One region of the Marinobacter sp. B-12 genome, then DNA from elsewhere that is predicted to be linked to it. Evidence: predicted binding sites of a transcription regulator. Region 1 holds the regulator's gene; the other holds the start of a gene.
The links. The regulator LexA, encoded in region 1, represses DNA repair genes until DNA is damaged. The targets are predictions, from matches to a motif close to CTGTNTNNNNANACAG.

Region 1 (5,705 bases):
CTGCCCGACGACGCTCGGGAAATTCGTGAGATCAAGGCCGTGTTGCAGCGTTACCTGCCGTTTTGAGCCACATACCCATCGTCTTCCCCGGCTTCGACAGGTTCATCCAGCCGAACCAGTTTCCTGTCCTCCGCAGCCTGTACGAAATGGCTGAAAATCCGCCGATGGCCGCCGTGATAAAGCAGATATTCCGGGTGCCACTGGATGCCCATCAACCATTGCCCACGTGTATTCTCGATCGCTTGCACAAACGAGTCGTTGTCCACGGCGACAACGCGTAGATCCGTGCCCAGTTTTTTGATGCTCTGGCTGTGGATGCGGTTCGCGCCAATGACCGGGCTGCGCATCACCTGTCCCAGGCGGCTGTCACTGACGACCCGTACAGTCTGCAGCGGTAACAGTAACGGGCGATGGCGGGTGTTTACTCGCAGGGGCGTCACGTTCTGGCATAGAGACCCGCCGCGGAAAATATTGATGAACTGTGCACCACGGCAGATACCCAGTACCGGGATGTTCAGCTCTTCAGCACGGGACAGCAGGCGGACATCGGTTTCGTCACGGCGCAGGTCATACCGAGCGGTCACCTGGGGTGTCTGACCGTACCGTGAAGGATGCACGTGGGTGCCACCGGAGAGCACCAGGCCATCGAGCAGCGAGACGTCGACCTTTGACCCCGGGCGGATAAAATGGGTACGCGCGCCATGGAAGCGCAGTGCAAAGGTGATTAGCCGGTGGGCGAGACTGCGGCGTGCCGGGCCGCTGATGCCAATCGTAAGGCCCGGATGTTCTGGCTTTTCTACCGGACTTTCAGACATAGTTTCCGGACCGAAGCCACTGTTCAGACGTGTCTATCCAGCTGTGGGTCAGGTTATGGAGACTCAGTTTGCGACTGTTGCGAAACTCCGCAACCAGTATCGATAGATCGTCAACGTTGGCTACCAGTTGTTCCAGCACAATCCAGTCGTTCCACACCGTGGAAAAATGCCAGCCAGGGTTGTCAATGTCGCAGTCGGGCAGCCGGTAATGCAGTGTTGGTCGGCTTTTGATGCGTTCATCCTCAACGTATTCTGCCAGTAAATCGCTGTTCAGGTGTGCGAACAGCGGGAGAAGGTCCAGAGCCTTGTTCCGGGTAGGGTTGTAATGCAGGTAGTCCCGCATCAATTGCTCCATGTCCGGCGCATAATCCTCGGAAATCAGAAGGTCAATGTAGGTGCTGCTCCAGGGCTCAATGTAGCTGGTCAGCTTACGGCTGAAATCAATCTGGTGGCGAGCCTTCAGCCATTCATAGAGAGCAGCGAAGGCCTGTAGGTAGCGAACCAGCGTTGTGGCACTGAGGTCCGGTAGCTCCGGGTTCAATTGCAAACCAAAGGCGTAATAGAGCGCCTCCCGGCTGCCCAGTGCACCCGCTCTGCGCAGCTCATCGCAAAGTGTTTCTATGCGTTCCAGGTTGCTGAAAGCCAGCGGAGGGCTGACTATCTCCAGGGGCACGATCTTCTCGGCGGCAGCGTCGATCACACTCATGGCCTGACCGCCAAGTTCCCTGAAGGACTCGGGAAGACGCTCGTCTGCCAGATCAAGGTCTTTTATCGGGTCTGAGTCCAGTTCGATAGTGAAGTCGCCGAGTTCTGTTTCAACTTCGGAAACATAGCGCGCAACAGACTTTCCGGTGCCTCCCAGCAGTTTCGCGGACAGGGATACGAGATCTTCGTAACCGAGGCCGGACAACTCAATTTCAACGCCAACTCTGCGTTCCTTGCCGTCATCCGTTTTGAGGATGTCCGGTAATCTACATCTGTTGCTCATTCAGGCGCCCCCTAATTTGGTTGTGATCACTTTAACACAGTCCTGCGCCAGGGCGCGGTGGACGGCCACCCACTCCAGCTTAAGGAAAATTGCGTTTACAGGGTTTACACTGGATAAAACACTGTATATAGTCAAATCACTGTATATAAAAACAGGACTAACCGGGGCAACCTAAATGAAGCTGACAGCACGGCAGACACAGGTACTGGATATTATTCGTCGCTACCTTGACGAGACCGGGTATCCGCCGACCCGAGCGGAAATTGCCGCAGAACTTGGATTCCGTTCTGCCAATGCCGCAGAAGAACATCTGCGGGCGCTGGCCCGAAAAGGCGCGATCGAGATGGTGCCGGGAGCCAGCCGGGGAATACGTCTTCCCGATGTAGAGGCTGATCTTGGTTTGCCGGTGATCGGTCAGGTGGCGGCCGGTAGCCCCATACTGGCCCAGGAGCATATCGAAGACCATTGCACCCTGCAGCCTGAATTTTTCTCGCCCTCGGCGGATTATTTGCTCAGGGTACGCGGCATGAGCATGAAGGACATTGGCATCCTTGACGGCGACCTGTTGGCGGTGCACCGCACCCACGACGTGCACAACGGCCAGGTGGTTGTGGCGAGGGTAGGTGAGGAAGTCACGGTCAAACGGTTCCGCAAGGAAGGCTCGAAAGTGTACTTGATCGCCGAGAACGAGGAATTCGAACCCATAGAAGTGGATCTGACTGAACAGGAACTCTTCATTGAGGGGCTCGGGGTCGGTGTCATACGGCGCTCGGATCTTCACTGATACCCCAGGGTGTCAGGACATATTCCGGCTGTGTTTCGTTGGGTGTTGAACACCACGGGCGCAGCTTAACGGCAGGTGAGGCTTATCATGGAACAACTCAGCTTTAATCAGAATCTGGCCTATGCTCACGGAGGCGGCAGGTTTGTCGCTTCAGAGGTTGCCGGTATAAGCGGCCGTGATACTGTCAGGGCGCCTGCTGTCAGGAGCCGCCCAGCCAAACCGGCAGGCAATGTCACAGAGATCATTCTGCCCGAAGGGCAGGTTGAAAACTTCCAGCTATTGCTGCCTATGCTCACGCAGTTGAATCAGGAAAAGCGTTGGTTAGCCTGGATTGATCCGCCCCAAAGCCTTGTCAGTAAGTGGCAGACCATGCGCGGCATCGTTGCGGGCGAATTGTTGGTGTTGAGGTCCACTCCAGACTATCCGGCCGGGGAGCTTGCCGAGCGGGCGCTGAGCGCTGGCACCTGTCACGCAGTAGTCTTGTGGACCCACAAACTCGGACGTGAAGCGCTCGCGTCACTGGAACAAGCTTCGGCCCGGGGTAACAGCCATGGTGTGGTGCTGCGCCAGCGTTGATCGTCAGTGAAGTGTGTAGGAGGGCCGGATGTCCTGGGCGTCCGGCTCTTCGTCTTCCCAGTCAATATCATGGGCAACGTTACCGACCGCTTCAATGCCGGCTGCAATCATAGCCTTGGCAACGTTCATGTCCCGGTCTTCCATCATCTCCCTGGCTTCCGTCGAAAATGATATCTGCACCAGCGGCGCACTGTCGTCGTCGATACGACGAAGCGCATAGTCTCCGTTGCTCAGTTGTACGATTTCGAAAAACGATGGTGACATTAAGCTAGCCTTTCAGTTCATTCCCGTTGGCTTCGACAACGACGAGGTTCTTTACCACTCGCTGTGCCGATCCTCGAGGATATCGATAAAGTGTTTCATCGCGCCCAGAGTGGTTTCCAGGGCCTGTTTTGAGCGATCCGGGCCGGTGTCAGCTGCAACGGCAATCACGTTTTCACTGCTGACCGTTTTTCGCGCCATCGGCGGATTGCCCTGATGCCGCTCAAGTTGTTCGAGGTGATTCCACCAACTTCGCCCGTCACTGGCCAACTGATTCAGTTCGGCTATTTCCGGGCTGTGGGTTCCGATCAGCTCACCCAGTGCCTCAAGGCTATCAGGCTGGCTATGTTGGTGCTGATACATCCTGGCGATCATTACCAACACCAGTTTTCGAGCTCTGAGTCCCAGCTCAATGGTGCCTTGTAACAGCGCTTCTTTCGCTGGAACGCTGTTGCTGTTTTCCAGTTGCCCCAACAGGTTGCGAGCCAGGAATATTTTCTGGGAAACCAATGAGTGCCACTGTGACGCCATGGTAGTACCTGAGGGCAGTTCCACTGCTGTGCGATGAATTAATCGCCAACTATAACATTTTTCATTGTGAATTTCTCCTCCCCCGTTGGTTTGGCGGTTTTGACAAGAAACTACAAAGATTCACTTGAAACGGTTGTTTGAATTTGGCAAAAAGGCGCCCCGATTGAATAACATATGATCGCCTGTTGTTTCCTGCGTGGACATGCCAAACCGTGGATGACACATGGGTTGATCGGTTACCTTGGAGGTAGAAGGGAATGCGGAATCAATGGGAATGGATCGCAGGTTGTGCAGTGGCATTGTTTGGGTTGTCGGGAATTGCATTGGCAAAGGTCAGTGAATCCGAAGTTGAGCGGTTGGGCAGCGATCTGACGCCGGTTGGAGCCGAACGAGAGGGCAATACGTCTGGTAGCATTCCGGCTTGGACGGGCGGACTCACCAAACCGCCCGCTGATTGGGAGCAGGGAGAGGTGGAAATTAACCCGTTCCCCGACGACGAGCCCTTGTTTGTTATCACCGGCGACAATGTGGATCTGTACCGTGACAAGCTTACCGACGGACACGTTCGCATGCTTGAGCAGTACGGCCCGGGCTTTGTGATGCCGGTGTATCAGACCCGTCGAAGCGCGGCTTTCCCGGAAGATGTGTACGAAAAGTCCCGGGAAAATGCCCGCGGCGCGGAACTTCTGGCCAACGGTAACGGTGTACGTAACACCATTATGACCAGCCCCTTCCCGATTCCGAAGAATGGCCTCGAGGTGATCTGGAATCACATCCTGCGCTATCGCGGCGAGGAGCTTTCGTTCCGTAGCTCTTCAGCGACGCCCCAGGTGAATGGTTCCTATAACCAGGTTGTTAACCAGTACGATTATTTCTTCGCCTACAGCCGCCGTGGCACAAATCTCGCCGATATTGATAACAAGATTTTCTATCTGAAAACAGACACTATCGCGCCATCCAGTCTCGCGGGCACCATCACTCTGGTTCATGAGACCCTGGACCAGATTCGCTCGCCCCGGCTGGCTTGGCGATACGATGCCGGCTCAAGGCGACTGCGCCGGTCACCGAACCTGGCCTATGAAACCGATCTTCCGAACTCGTCATCGCTGCGCTCAGTGGACCAGAAAGACATGTACAACGGCGCCCCGAACCAGTATGACTGGGAGTTAAAAGGCAAGCGGGAAATCTTCGTCCCCTACAATGCCTACAAACTTCACGGCGCTGATGTCCAGCCGGATGATGTCATTCGGCCCCAGCACATCAACCAGGAGTTGGCCCGATATGAGCTGCATCGGGTATGGGTTGTCGAAGCGAAGCTGCGGACTGGTATCAGCCATATCTATTCCCGTCGGGTGTTCTACGTCGACGAAGATAGCTGGCAGATTCTTGCGACGGAGGAGTACGACGGCAACGATCAGCTCTGGCGAGTGTCTGAAGCTCACAATATCAGCTATTACAGTGAGCCGGTATTCTGGACTACCATGGAGATGACTTACGATCTGAGCGCTCAGCGCTACTACATTGATGGTCTGGATAACGACTTCCCAGCCTATGACTTCGAGCCTGGCTTCCGTGGCAATCAGTTCTCTGCCTCGGCGGCTCGCAGAGCAGCCCGCCGCTGATGACCGGCAGCCCCGGGCCGGTTGAGGCACGGGGCGCTATCGGCCCGTTTTCAAGGAGAGGCAACTATGTCGGTACCGGAACAGCTTGAGGCAGTGGATACCCTGGTTGAACACCTGAAGACCGCGCT
Region 2 (5,705 bases), on a different contig from region 1:
CGGCCCCGGTGCCGTCGCAGGTGTTGCACTCAGTATGGCCGGGAATGCGGATTTGAACGGTTTTGCCTTTTACCGCCTCTTCCAGATCCAACTCTAGCGTGTAGCGCAGGTCAGCCCCGCGTGTGTTGCGGCCACCGCGGCCGCCGCCAAAGATGTCACCAAACACATCGCCAAAGATGTCGGAGAAGCTGGCACCGCCACCGCCTCCGAATCCGCCGCCGGCAGAACCATCGACACCGGCGTGGCCAAACTGATCATAGGCCGCGCGCTTGGAGGAATCAGAGAGTATTTCATAAGCTTCGCTGGCTTCCTTGAACTTATGATCGGCGTCCTCATCATCCGGATTCCGGTCAGGATGATACTTCATCGCAAGCTTGCGGTAGGCTCGCTTGATCTCTTTTTCATCCGCTTCCCGGGACACCCCGAGAATCTCGTAATAGTCGCGCTTGGCCATGCTCTAAAACCCTGTTGGTAAAACGAGGAAAACGCGGGGGAGCTCCCGCGTTTTCCAACTGCCTGATGATCTTAAGCTTTATCGCTTGTCGTCGTCTTTGACTTCTTCAAACTCGGCATCAACGGCGTCGTCACTGGAACCGGACTGGGCGGCTTCTTCGCCTCCGGCCTGCTGAGCCTGTTCTGCCTGATCCGCATACATCTTCTGGGCCATTTCAGAAGACGCTTCCGTTAGCTTCTGGGTCTTGGCCTCGATGTCGTCCTTGTCGGAACCAGCCAGGGCTTCTTCCAACTCCTTGATAGCAGCCTCGATAGACTCCTTCTCACTGTCGGACACCTTGTCACCAGCATCGGTCAGGGTCTTACGCACGGTATGAACCATCGCGTCGCCCTGGTTGCGGGCCTGGACCAACTCTTCGAACTTGCGATCTTCGTCGGCGTTGGCTTCCGCGTCCTGAACCATCTTCTCAATTTCGTCGTCGTTCAGACCTGAAGACGCCTTGATGATGATGGACTGCTCTTTACCGGTCGCCTTGTCTTTGGCCGACACGTTCAGGATACCGTTGGCATCGATGTCGAAGGTGACTTCAATCTGCGGCGTGCCACGGGGCGCCGGCGGAATGTCCGCCAAGTCGAAGCGGCCCAGTGATTTGTTCTGTGTCGCCTGCTTCCGCTCACCCTGGACCACGTGAATGGTCACGGCGGTCTGGTTGTCATCCGCAGTGGAGAAAGTCTGCGACTTCTTGGTCGGGATGGTGGTGTTCTTGTCGATCAGTGGTGTCGCCACGCCACCCATGGTCTCAATACCCAGGGTCAGCGGGGTAACGTCCAGCAGCAGAACGTCTTTCACATCACCGGAAAGCACGGCCGCCTGGATCGCAGCACCCATGGCTACAGCTTCATCCGGGTTCACGTCTTTACGTGCTTCCTTACCGAAGAAGTTCTTCACTTTCTCCTGAACCATCGGCATGCGAGTCTGGCCACCGACCAGGATGACCTCATCGATTTCACCGATCTTGGCACCGGAATCTTCCAGCGCGGTACGGCAGGGCGCGAGACTGCGCTCAACCAGCTCTTCAACCAGTGACTCCAGCTTGGCACGGGTCACTTTCACGTTCATGTGCTTGGGACCGCTGGCATCCGCCGTTACGTACGGCAGATTCACGTCGGTCTGCTGGCTGCTGGACAGCTCAATCTTGGCCTTCTCGGCGGCCTCTTTCAGGCGCTGCATGGCCAGTGAGTCGCCACGCAGGTCGATGCCGCTGTCTTTCTTGAACTGATCGGCAAGATATTCGATCAGCTTCATGTCAAAGTCTTCGCCGCCCAGGAAGGTGTCGCCGTTGGTGGCCAGCACTTCAAACTGGTGCTCACCGTCAACATCGGCAATCTCGATGATGGAGATATCGAAGGTACCACCGCCCAGGTCGTAAACGGCTACCGTACGGTCACCGCTCTTCTTGTCCAGGCCATAGGCCAGAGCTGCTGCAGTCGGCTCGTTAATGATCCGCTTCACGTCCAGACCAGCGATTTTACCGGCGTCTTTGGTGGCCTGACGCTGGCTGTCGTTGAAGTAGGCCGGCACGGTGATAACGGCTTCAGTTACCTTCTCGCCCAGATAATCTTCCGCGGTTTTCTTCATCTTCTTGATGACTTCCGCAGACACCTGCGGCGGCGCCATCTTTTCGCCTTTCACTTCCACCCACGCATCGCCATTATCAGCCTTGGCGATTTTGTACGGCACCATCTTGATGTCTTTCTGAACCACATCGTCTTCGAAACGACGACCGATCAGACGCTTGATGGCATAGAGGGTATTGTTCGGGTTGGTGACCGCCTGGCGCTTGGCAGACTGGCCTACCAGCGTTTCGCCATCTTCGGTATACGCAATGATGGAAGGCGTGGTGCGGTCGCCCTCTGCGTTCTCGATAACCTTGACCTTGTCACCATCCATGATGGCAACACAGGAGTTTGTGGTTCCCAGGTCGATACCAATAATTTTACTCATGCAATTGCTCCAATTCGGTTGTTCAATTCAGTTCCGGCTGCCTTAAAAGTTGCCCCGGAGTACCGGTGCGCCGCCTGTTTACTGGCTATATTGGCGCGTTAATCTACTTTTCAAGCCTGCTCGTCGATTTTTGGTGCGTCATCGGCCTTGGCGACCACCACCATTGCGGGACGAACAAGGCGATCATTCAGGGTGTAGCCCTTCTGGACCACGGCCACGATACTGTTGGGCTCGGCATCAGGCGCCGGCACCATGGACATGGCCTCATGCTGCTGAGGGTCAAACGGCTCACCCACGGGGTTAAGCTGAACCACATTGAACTTGCCGAGACTGCCCATGAACAGATTGAGGGTCATCTCGACCCCTTCGCGTATCGAGGCCACCAGTTCGCCGGCATTTTCATGCCCCTCAGTGCTTTCAACCGCCTTTTCCAGGCTGTCAGCGACCGGCAGGAGCTCCTTCACAAACTTCTCCAGCGCGAATTTGTGGGCTTTCTCCACATCGATCTCAGCGCGGCGGCGAACATTCTGCATCTCCGCCTGGGAACGCAACATCTGCTCCTGAAACTCCTGCGCCTGGGCCTTCAGGGCCTCAATTTCGCTTTCCGGGCCGGCTTCGGCACTGCCTTCCGTCGCCGTTTCTTCTTCCGGAGCGGCTTCCACAGTGTCTTTCAACTCTTCTTCCACCTGTTCGTTACGATTCTCGTCAGCGCTCATGACTACTCCTGCTTGATCGTCGGCGGCCAGACGACCGGCCGGTTAACGTTTGGTTTCCGACCGCCAGAGGCCAGAAAAAACATGTTTGCGAACGGATATGGGGCCCGTATCGGATGTTTCAACCGTTGCGCGCCTCATTCATTCACAAATTGGCCAGCGATGTTTGCAAACTGGAAAAACCCTGTATATATTCACAGTTACTGTATGTAATCACAGTATTCAGGAATCGAGCGGAGGACCTCTGCATGCTCACACAGCTCACCGTTTCCAATTACGCCATTGCCGAGCGGGTCGAACTTCAGTTTGGAAAGGGCATGACGGCACTGACCGGAGAAACCGGTGCCGGTAAATCCATTGTCCTGGACGCCCTTGGCCTTGCCATGGGCGGGCGCGCCGACGCTGGCGCCGTACGCCATGGCGCCAAACGCGCCGACATCACCGCCACCTTCGACGTGTCCCGCATTGCCGAAGCCCGGCAATGGCTGGAAAATCATGAGCTCGACGACGACAACGAATGCATCCTGCGCCGAGTGATCAGCAAGGACGGCCGCTCTCGTGCCTACATCAACGGCCAGCCCTGCCCCCTCGCCCACCTGAAGGACCTAGGCAGCGCCCTGATGGACATCCACAGCCAGCATCAGCACCAGTCCCTGCTACGCAAGGAGACCCACCGCAAACTGCTGGACGAATTTGCCAACGCAGAAGAGCTGGGAGAACAAACCAGGGACGCCTGGAAGGCCTGGCACAAAACCCGCCAACGGCTGACCGAACGCCAGCAGAATGCCGATGAGGCAGAGGCCCGCCTGCAATTGCTGCGCTACCAGGTGGAAGAACTGGACCGCCTGGCACTGGAAGACGGAGAGCAGGAAGAACTGGAGAAGGAGCAGGAACAGCTCAGCCATGCCGACGCGGTACTACACAATAGCCATCAGGCGACCCTGCTTTGCACGGAAGACGAGAATAGCGCAGCGGATCTGGTGCGCCAGGCATTACAGCAACTGGAACAGTTGCCGGTGGCGGTACCGGCACTGACGGAAACCATCCAGATGCTGAACGAGGCCCAGATTCAGATCACCGAGGCTGGCGACAACCTGCGCCACTTTGTGGAAGATTACGACGCCGACCCAGCCCGACTGGCCGAAGTGGAAGAGCGCCTGAGTGCTATTTACCAGATGGCCCGCAAGCACCGAATCACACCGGAGACTCTCCCGGAATTCCACCAAAGCCTGAGCGCCGAGTTGGCGTCGCTGGACGACGGCGAAGGCAGCGTTGTGAAACTGGAAGCGGAGCTGGAAGAACAGAGAAGCCACTTCAATACACTGGCCACCGAGCTGTCGAATGCTCGCCAACAGGCTGCTGCCAACCTTGATCAGCGCATCGCGGAGGAGCTCGCCCAACTGAGCATGCCCGCGGTCCAGTTCGTCACCCATCTGAGCCGAAACAAGGGCGACGAGCCCGCACCTCATGGCCTGGAAGACATTGAATTCCTGGTCAGCGCCAACCCGGGCCAACCCGCACGCCCTCTAGCCAAAGTGGCCTCGGGCGGCGAACTCTCACGCATCAGCCTGGCCATTCAGGTGGTAGTTGCACAAACCTCCACCACACCAACACTGGTCTTTGATGAAGTGGATGTGGGCATTGGTGGCGGAACCGCCGAAGTGGTTGGCCGCCTGCTTCGCAGCCTGGGCAGCAATGGACAGGTTTTGTGCGTAACGCACCTTGCCCAGGTTGCAGCCCAGAGCCATCAGCACCTGTTCGTCAGCAAGTTTACGGAATCAGACGCCACTTACTCGAAGATTGAGTCACTGGACGACAATGGCAGGGTCAGCGAAGTGGCAAGAATGCTCGGTGGCGTGGATATGACCGAACACACCGTTGCCCACGCCCACGAAATGTTCACCAAAGGCCAGGCAACGCATCACTGAACAGCTTGATAGGTAAGCGTATTCCCCTCTCGATCCTGAGAGTTGTTGGGGCGGGCCAAAAACCCGCCCCTTTTTTTCTTTTTGCCCGGAACAAATACTGAATGATCAGGACTTGATGGGTTTGACGTAAAGAATCAGGCTGTGATCGACAATCTCATAACCTCGTTCTTTGGCAATCTTTTGCTGCCGCTCTTCAATCACATCATCGACGAACTCAATGACCTTACCAGTCTGAGTGCAGACCATGTGATCATGATGATCATCTCCAGCCATCTCAAATACGGCGTGACCACCCTCGAAGTTGTGGCGCAGAACCAGGCCAGCTGCCTCAAACTGAGTCAGCACCCGGTAGACGGTTGCCAGGCCCACGTCATCACCCTGTTCGAGGAGCTTTTTGTACACATCCTCGGCGCTGAGGTGATGCTCCTCGGAATTCTCCAGAATATTGAAGATCTTCACTCTTGGCAGAGTGACTTTAAGACCGACTTTTCGTAATTCGGTGTTTTCGGATGACATGTTACGATTCACTCTTTGGTGTGCCTCACGGCTTCCGGTATGATGAAGCCGCATGTTAACGGTCAGACCGTGTCACACCTGCCCCTGGCA

Region 2: the regulator LexA is predicted to act here: its motif matches at 3,356-3,371, upstream of recN (DNA repair protein RecN).

Annotation. Positions count from the first base shown of each region.
Region 1 is NZ_JBSXOB010000057.1:245,357-251,061, forward strand. It holds gene AC13D2_RS12695 (hypothetical protein) at 1-66, shown strand, start outside; gene AC13D2_RS12700 (gamma-glutamyl-gamma-aminobutyrate hydrolase family protein) at 51-815, opposite strand; gene AC13D2_RS12705 (amidoligase family protein) at 808-1,803, opposite strand; gene lexA (transcriptional repressor LexA) at 1,979-2,587, shown strand; gene AC13D2_RS12715 (cell division inhibitor SulA) at 2,675-3,163, shown strand; gene AC13D2_RS12720 (hypothetical protein) at 3,167-3,427, opposite strand; gene AC13D2_RS12725 (DUF6586 family protein) at 3,479-3,955, opposite strand; gene AC13D2_RS12730 (DUF1329 domain-containing protein) at 4,213-5,577, shown strand; gene AC13D2_RS12735 (SOS cell division inhibitor) at 5,644-5,705, shown strand, end outside.
Region 2 is NZ_JBSXOB010000047.1:127,153-132,857, forward strand. It holds gene dnaJ (molecular chaperone DnaJ) at 1-454, opposite strand, end outside; gene dnaK (molecular chaperone DnaK) at 533-2,458, opposite strand; gene grpE (nucleotide exchange factor GrpE) at 2,569-3,174, opposite strand; gene recN (DNA repair protein RecN) at 3,420-5,099, shown strand; gene fur (ferric iron uptake transcriptional regulator) at 5,205-5,615, opposite strand.